2 regions of the Bacillus pfraonensis genome follow, and region 2 is predicted to be linked to the other one. Evidence: riboswitches for the same ligand, from Rfam matches in the RefSeq annotation. Region 2 holds a riboswitch; the other holds the start of a gene.
What was found. A riboswitch is a leader RNA that binds a small molecule or an ion and turns the genes downstream of it on or off. The one in region 2 is predicted to bind FMN.
Positions count from the first base shown of each region.

Region 1: it holds a riboswitch for FMN, as region 2 does, so the genes downstream of both, KFD70_RS01415 (ECF transporter S component) here and ribD (bifunctional diaminohydroxyphosphoribosylaminopyrimidine deaminase/5-amino-6-(5-phosphoribosylamino)uracil reductase RibD) in region 2, are expected to answer to the same signal.

Region 1 is NZ_JAHCDO010000002.1:40,884-45,150, reverse strand. It holds gene KFD70_RS01425 (YpbB family protein) at 1-122, opposite strand, end outside; gene KFD70_RS01420 (ferredoxin) at 351-599, shown strand; gene KFD70_RS01415 (ECF transporter S component) at 717-1,295, opposite strand; FMN riboswitch at 1,460-1,597, opposite strand; gene KFD70_RS01410 (hypothetical protein) at 1,951-2,637, shown strand; gene KFD70_RS01405 (peptidoglycan DD-metalloendopeptidase family protein) at 2,665-3,279, opposite strand; gene KFD70_RS01400 (cob(I)yrinic acid a,c-diamide adenosyltransferase) at 3,364-3,936, opposite strand.
Region 2 is NZ_JAHCDO010000040.1:15,759-20,025, reverse strand. It holds gene KFD70_RS25695 (bifunctional 3,4-dihydroxy-2-butanone-4-phosphate synthase/GTP cyclohydrolase II) at 1-741, opposite strand, end outside; gene ribE (riboflavin synthase) at 754-1,398, opposite strand; gene ribD (bifunctional diaminohydroxyphosphoribosylaminopyrimidine deaminase/5-amino-6-(5-phosphoribosylamino)uracil reductase RibD) at 1,380-2,492, opposite strand; FMN riboswitch at 2,801-2,945, opposite strand; gene KFD70_RS25680 (fluoride efflux transporter FluC) at 3,258-3,662, shown strand; gene crcB (fluoride efflux transporter CrcB) at 3,659-4,012, shown strand; gene KFD70_RS25670 (CDGSH iron-sulfur domain-containing protein) at 4,052-4,267, opposite strand, start outside.

The DNA.
Region 1 (4,267 bases), on a different contig from region 2:
ATATTTCCGTCTTGTAATGTTTGTGAAGAACGTTTCCCTTTTAAAAGGTGATAAATGGAAGAAACAGTCCGTTCACCATTTAATTGTTTTATACAATATAATAAAGTATATTGTAACTGCATTGCCGCTTCCACCTTTCAATTACATCTATATTTTCTATTGTATCAAACTGTACAGCATTTAGGCATTTTGAAAATCTTATGAAATAAATCAAAAATAAGTTGACACCCTAATTGATAAGCATTATCATTATAATTTTATGTTGAAAAGTTTGAAAAACCGTTTTACAATAAGATTATAATTTTTATAGCGACTATTTTCACATACATATTATCAGGAGGGAAAAAAATATGGCAAAATATACAATTGTTGATAAAGACACTTGCATCGCATGTGGAGCTTGCGGAGCTGCTGCACCAGACATTTATGACTACGATGATGAAGGTATTGCATTTGTAACACTAGATGATAACCAAGGTATCGTTGAAATTCCAGACGTATTAATTGACGACATGATGGATGCATTTGAAGGTTGTCCAACTGACTCAATTAAAGTTGCTGACGAAGCATTCGATGGCGACGCTTTAAAATTCGAATAGTCTTTTTATTAACTTCAAAAAACCCCCCTCATTTTTATGAGGGGGGTTTTTTGTTATTCATCTAACTCACAAATAAAAAAGCCATCAGCGGTACTCTCCCACTGATGACCAAAGTTTCTATGCATTTTTCATTTTTGCAAATACCCACACTTTTAAGCGTGAGAACAGTGCTACAAATACAACTGTTACAACAATTCCCTTAATTAAATTAAATGGGAGAATTGCCGCTACAATCATTTGTCGCATACCACTACTAGACATAGCAGGCTGATTTAAAAACCAAGTGTAAGCTGGTAAAATGATGAAATAATTTAACACACTCATAATTACCGCCATAGTAACCGTCCCTAACATTAACCCTGTTGTTAAACTTTTTACTGTGCGATACTTCCGGAATAGGAAAGCTGCTGGTCCAATAAATAGACACCCTGCAATAAAATTTGCTATTTCTCCAACTGGAACTCCCGTTAAACTGCCTTGAATTCCGTAATGAAGAATATTTTTTATCGCTTCTACAACTACACCTGCAATCGGGCTAAAAATAATCGCTGCAATTAAAGCCGGCACATCACTAAAGTCAATTTTTAAAAACGGTGGAAGTCCTGGGAATGGGAAATCCAACATCATAAGCAAATACGCAATACTACTAAGCATCGCTACACTCACCATTTGTACTACACTGTTTTTTTGTTTCATCCTTCTCTCTCCTTTTCCATCGATCATCTCATGGAAAGTGGAAAGGTTCTGCTATGCCTATTTTTTCCTATCATGAAAAAACCCTTTGTGTAAAACACAAAGGGAGAATTTTTTAGGCACATCAAACAGACGTTCAAATACTTATCTTTTTTGAACGCTTGAACCTCCATCTTCTCCCATCCAGACTATACTGTCGGCTTTGGAATCTCACCAAATCCTGCCTTAACGGCTCGCGGGCTTAGAACGAAAAGAAACTGTTCATCACCGCCGGTCGGGATTTTCACCCTGCCCCGAAGATAGACCGATATTCTATTTTCTCCACCATTATACAACATCATCATACAGTTGTGAACAAAAATGTTTATAACTTATAAATAGTAAGTAATATTTTCATTATAAAGTGAAACTTTAATAAGTGGGGGGAGTTCTTCATCCCCCACTTATTATCAACCCTCACCAATCGGGCTTTTACGGGCAGCACACGAATAGTAGGATAAAGACAACATAAAAACAGTCATAGGATTATACGACAACACAATCCATATTTTTTACAATTCGATTTTTTCCTTCGCAATTCCCTAGTCATCCATACAGAAAAGTGATAAGATGTTGAATTGTTAAGATAAGAGCATTTTCTTAATACGGAGGAAATGTCATGAAGAAAGAAAAAAGACACTCTATTCAAGAAACAATGAAAAAAAACTTAAGAAAAGAATACTTTTATTTAAAAAAAGAATTACTTTTCTACTGCCCAATTGATTTAGGCACATTTTCAAAAGAAACATACTATGCTACCTTTGACGAAGAAGGGATTAGTGTTTATCAGTATGATAAAACAACAGAAAGTAAACTAAAGCTATGTGAACGTCACCCTTGGAACAGTTGGGATAAAGTGAAAATTGATCACTATTTAACAACATCGCAATTTGTTTTCCAAGGAAAACGAAATTGGATTCTCTCTCTCTTTCATAAAGGAAAAGAAGCTCAAAAAATAATTGAAGAACATACTTCTTTACAAACAGAAGTTGTTTCTCGATCCTTTTTGAAAAAACTTCCTGGTTTTCGTTCTAATACAATCTTAAACAAATACATTGGCAGCATCTGTTATACAGCACTTATTGCATTTTTATTAAAGTGGATTATTCCATTCCAACAAATACAAGTTGCCTTGTATTCTTTTTCTATCGGTTGTATGCTCCTTGGTCTACTGTGTTTGACAATTGGACTAATCGAACCAACCATAGTATTATTTCGAACAACCGAAAAAACGAGGGCCAAGGTCTTTTATTATTATAGCTATTTAGCTATTTCTGGATTTATATGTGTCTTTATTTTTTGGTAAAAAAGAGCTAGTTCGACTAGCCCTTTTTTAATTTATATATAATTTTTGATTTGGATAAATCCGATCTTTCCTCAATGCATTTTTCACTTTTATTTCATGAACTGTCATACCGAACTTATGTGCAATACTAACCAAAGTATCTCCTTTTTGTACAACATATAGTGATGCTGATGCTACTTGATTCATCTCTTCCTTTAAAACAAGCAACGGGTCCATTGCATTTCTTTTCCCGAACGTCCAAGCACCTTTATGAACTTCTAGGTGCAGATGTGCTCCTCTTGATTCACCTGTGTTACCTACTTCACCAATTACCTCACCTCTTGTAATATGTTCCCCCTGCAGTACATATCTCTTATTTAGATGAGCATAAACAGCTTCATATTCTCCATGTTTAATAAACACTACATGTCCATAACTATCTGAAAAGTAGGATTTTGTTACCGTTCCACTCCGAATCGCTGCAACCGGGGTTCCGATTGAAGCAGCTATATCAATACCATAGTGTTTTCCACTTCTTGTTCCAAAATAATCACTAATTCTTCCATCTACAGGCCATGTCCATCGCCCGTCCTCAGCAAAAGCATATATTTGAGAACTAAAAAACAACCCAAAGACAAGTATCCCGATTTTTAAGCCTTTCATATGCATCCTCCGTTTTATAATAACCGTCACACTTTCTCTATTGTGGTATATTACGGAAAAAAGTATACAAAAAAAGAAAGTGAATTACTCCACTTCCTTATTACGAAAAACAATTGCACTTCGTTTATATTCAACGTCGTCCACATTAAGACGAGCATTTACCACTCTAGCAATCGCAAATAAATAATCAGATAATCGATTGACATATCGTAATACAACTTCATTTATTTCTTCTTGCTTACTTAGCGATACAATATGACGCTCAGCTCTTCTCGTTACCGTACGCGCAACATGAATCATCGCAGACGCTGCGCTCCCACCAGGCAAAATAAAACGCTCTAGCGGCGGAGCTTCTTCTATGTAGCAATCAATTCGTTCTTCTAAATATATAACCATCTCTTCCGTTACTTTATACGGCATTGTTTGCTGCATAATTGCTAAATCCCCACCGCAATCAAACAACTCATGCTGAATCTTTTCAAGCTCATCATATATGTCTTGAAAGCGTTCTTCTCGCATCATAGTCATTGCATATCCAATATGAGAGTTTGCCTCATCAATTGTTCCATATGCTTCCACACGAATATGATCTTTATCAACTCGCCCACTGATAATACTTGTTTGTCCTTTATCTCCTGTTTTTGTATATAATTTCAAATCTTCTACACCTCTCTTTTTAAGTAAGCTTTATTCATTACACTAGTAGCTATTACAAATGTAAGTATACATTTTAAAACGAATTAAAACCTTTCTTTTTTAGCCCCATGCCATGTGAAAACAAAAAGAGAAAATGAGTAGTCATTACCTTTTGTTTTCATAGCCGCGAATGATATGTCAGCAAATCAATATGGATTTATTCTTTTCTTACTCTAACCTTTTTGTCTTTCGTTCAATTCTCATAGAGAGACTACCATTTACAAATAGCACGATAAAGCGAAGTTTCCAACAGTGGGGATTTTATGGGATAAAACAAAAAGCTCTAATATTC
Region 2 (4,267 bases):
AACAGGATCGCCAGTAGAAATGTCTCCTTTTACGAGAGCGATATGTTCTTTTTGATCAAGCGAATTGGAATAACCGATTGCATGAAATGTACCAAAATCTGTCGGTAATGTAATTTCAACTTCCCTTGTTACGAGCGTTTCGTGATGGCGACGATAAGCGATTAAATCTTCAATCGTAATCATTTTTATATCAAATTGTTCTGCCACTTGTACTAAATCAGGAACACGTGCCATCGTGCCGTCTTCTTTTATAATTTCACAAATGACCCCTGCTGGTTCCGCGCCACATAATTTTGCTAAATCAACCGCTGCTTCCGTATGGCCAGCGCGGCGTAGAACGCCGCCTTCTTTCGCGATTAAAGGAAAGATATGACCTGGGCGGTTAAAATCTGTGCCTTTTGATGCTGGATTTAATAACTCGCGTACAGTTGTCGCACGCTCGTAAGCGCTAATACCTGTTGTTGTAGAAATGTGGTCGATACTTACTGTGAACGCCGTATGATGGGAATCTGTATTATGAGAAACCATAGGTTCTAGCTGTAAGCGGTCTGCATATTGCTCTGTAATCGGTACACAAACAAGACCACGGCCATGTGTAATCATAAAATTAATTGTTTCAGGTGTAATGTTCTCTGCTAAAGCGATGAAATCTCCTTCGTTTTCACGGCTTTCATCATCACATACGATAATGACTTTTCCTTGTTTTAAATCTTCTAGTGCTTCTTCAATACGATGAAACATTGTGCTTCCCCCTTATAGAAATCCGTTTTCTTGTAAAAAGCTTTCTGTAACTGAACTGCTCTGTTTCTTGGGATTTGAAATAAAGCGCTCAATATATTTTCCAACCATGTCACATTCAATGTTTACGATGTCTCCAGCTACTTTTTCACCGATAATAGATTCGCTTACAGTGTGCGGAATAAGTGAAATGGTAATGGAAGATTCATCTATATCAAATATCGTTAAGCTTGTTCCATCAATAGCTACTGATCCTTTGTGTAAACAATAACGGAGCAAATTATTTGGAATTTCAATTTTGTAATATATTGCATTATAGTGCTGTTTTTTACTTACAATGGTTCCAATTCCATCAATATGTCCTGTGACGAAATGTCCACCAAAGCGCCCATTTGCAGCCATTGCCCGTTCTAGATTTACTTTAGAACGGGTCCCAAGCATACGTAGTGATGTTGCTCGCATCGTTTCAGGCATGGCATCAACAGTAAACGAAGACGCTGTAAAAGAAGTGACGGTTAAGCAGATGCCATTTACAGCAATACTGTCTCCTAGTTTTACGTCTGATAAAATTGTATTTGCTGTGATTGTCAGCTTCATTGCTTCTCCGCTTTGCCTTATATTCGAAACAGTTCCAAGCTCTTCTACAATTCCTGTAAACATGCAGGCACCTCATTTCGCACTGTAGCGACGATTTTTATATCATCGCCAATTTGTTTCATCTCTTGAATTTGTAAGGAAAGTGCATCTTGTAGTTTGCTAAAGCCGGTGCCACCAAACATAGTTGGGGCATCTTTTCCACCGATTAATTTAGGGCTTATATAAGTTACAATTTCATTAAAACACTTTGTTTCTAAAAAGCTCGCGTGCACTGATTGTCCTCCTTCAACAAAGAGAGAAAGAATTTGTTTCTCACCGAGAAGGAGGAGAAACTCGCGTATTTCAATTTGGCTCGTCTTCATTTGAAATATGGATATCCCTTGAGATTCATATATTGCTATTTTTTCTTCATTTACATTTTTTCCAACAATAATCCATGTTGGTGCTATCCCGTCAGTAATAACATGAGAGGACAACGGCGTTCGTAAATGTGTATCTAAAATAATTCGAATCGGATGTTTACCCCCGTTTGGAAGACGTGTTGTTAAAGAGGGATTATCAGTTATAACAGTATTCACTCCTACAAGGATGGCATCGTGCGTACGACGATATTGATGCACATCTTGGCGAGCAACTTCACCTGTAATCCATTTGCTTTCTCCAGTAGTAGTAGCTATTTTTCCATCTAAACTCATCGCTGTTTTTATTGTTACAAACGGTAGTTTTGTTTTCATATAGTGGAAAAAGTATCGGTTTAATCGGATTGCTTCTTCTTCAAGAACACCGGTAGTTACGCTAATACCAGCTTTTTGTAAACGTTTTGCACCGTTACCTGAAACGAGCGGATTGCAATCGAGTGTAGCGATTACTACATGCTTCACTTCTTTTTCAATGAGTAGATCACAGCATGGTGGAGTTTTTCCGAAATGGCTACATGGTTCTAGTGTTACGTATACAGTGGATCCTTTTGCTTTTTCGCCAGCCATACGAAGCGCATGGACTTCAGCATGCTCCTCACCTGCGCGTAGATGCGCTCCTATTCCTACGATGTTTCCATCCTTTACAACAACAGCACCGACCATTGGATTTGGACTTGTTTGCCCTGTAGTACTTTGTGCTAACTGTAAGGCAATCCTCATATATTCTTGATCAGTCATTCTTTTCACCTCTCCTAAGAAAAATCAAAAAACCCCCAAGGATAATAGTATCCTTGGGGGTTGGGAGACGTGATTTCTAGAAATATAGTTCGAATACGAAAGTATAGGAAAGAAACCTAACGATGATTGATATTTTTGCACGAGAAAAAACCTAGCAAACTATCAATTTTTTATACGCTAGTCGTATCTTTTTATTTCAGCATAGAAAAATAGGTATATGAAAGAAAACATATACACTGATTCAAAACGAATCAGTAAAAATGTGTACGCCAAAATAAAAGTGTATTCGCTATATAAGCACTAGAAAACATATCCTTCTCCCATCCAGACTATACTGTCGGCCCTAGAATCTCACTAGATCCACCGTTTCAAAGCTTAGAAACGGGTCACGGACTTAGAAGTGTGCACTTCATCACCGCCGGTTGGGAATTTCACCCGACCCCGAAGGATGTTGTTTGCTCACATTATAGCACAAAAAAGAAAAAAGGATAGTAAAAAATATTCGAATGTGAAGAATTGTATGAAAATGAAGGGTGAAATAAAGTTTGTTATACTATATAAAAAGAAAAACTAATCGACACTTTTCTTTTTTGCAGGAGAGAGCGTCCGATTATGGATAGAGGCGGTCGATGCTTTTTTCGTCCCATGCCGAAAATGAGTAGAGGTCTGTTTTGGTTTTCATAGTCGCAGCTTATAGGTTGGAGAATTAAAATGAATATATAGTATGGGAAAGATTTCAGTACATACCATAAATGAGGTGGAGATATGAAATATATTGCAGTAGGAATCGGTGGTATTGTTGGGACTTTAGCACGGTATGGATTAGAGCAATGGATTGGTACTCCTTCAGTTGACTCTTTTCCGCTAGCAACATGGCTGGCGAATATGAGTGGTAGTTTTTTCTTAGCGTTTTTAACGATGTATGTATTTCGTATGAAACATGTTTCACAAATGATAATGAATAGCGTTGGAACAGGAATGATCGGCTCTTTTACTACTTTCTCAACATTCAGTATAGAGACATTGGAACTAATGCAACATGAAGCATTCTTTATGGCGTTTTATTATGTAAGTACGAGTATAGTTGGAGGATTGCTCTTATCTTTATTTGGATTTTACCTTGGAAATGCATTATATGAAAAAAGTATGAAGAAAGAAGGAGCACGATGAATGTTTTGCTTGTAGGAATTGGTGGTTTTTTCGGAGCTATTGCTAGATTTTCTATTAGTAGTGCAATGAAAGAAAAGTATGGAAGTTTATTTCCATATGGAACATTATTTGTAAATGTAGTAGGCTCATTCTTATTGGGTCTATTGTACGGAGTTTATATAAATCGTACGTGGTTATTATTATGTGGAACAGGGTTTATGGGGGCATTTACGACCTTTTCAACATGTAAGCTTGAAATTATTCAATTGATACATAAGCGTGAGGGACAAAAGGCGCTATTATATGTCGTAATGAGTTATATGCTAGGCATTTTTTCTGCACTGATAGGTTTTTATATAGGACATTTATAAGAAGCATGCACAAATCATTTGTGCGTGCTTCTCATATTATTATTCTTCTTTTGGTGCTCGAACGATAGATTCGAATTTTCCCTTATGCGAAGCATCGCAATAAGGCATGTTTTTTGATAACCCACAGCGACATAAAGAAAATGCAGGTTTTGCCGGGAAAGCATTCCCTTGTGAGTCGATTAGTTCCACATCCCCTGTAATGCGAAACGAACCATTATCATTCACTTTAATTTGTACTTTAGCCAACAGTATCCC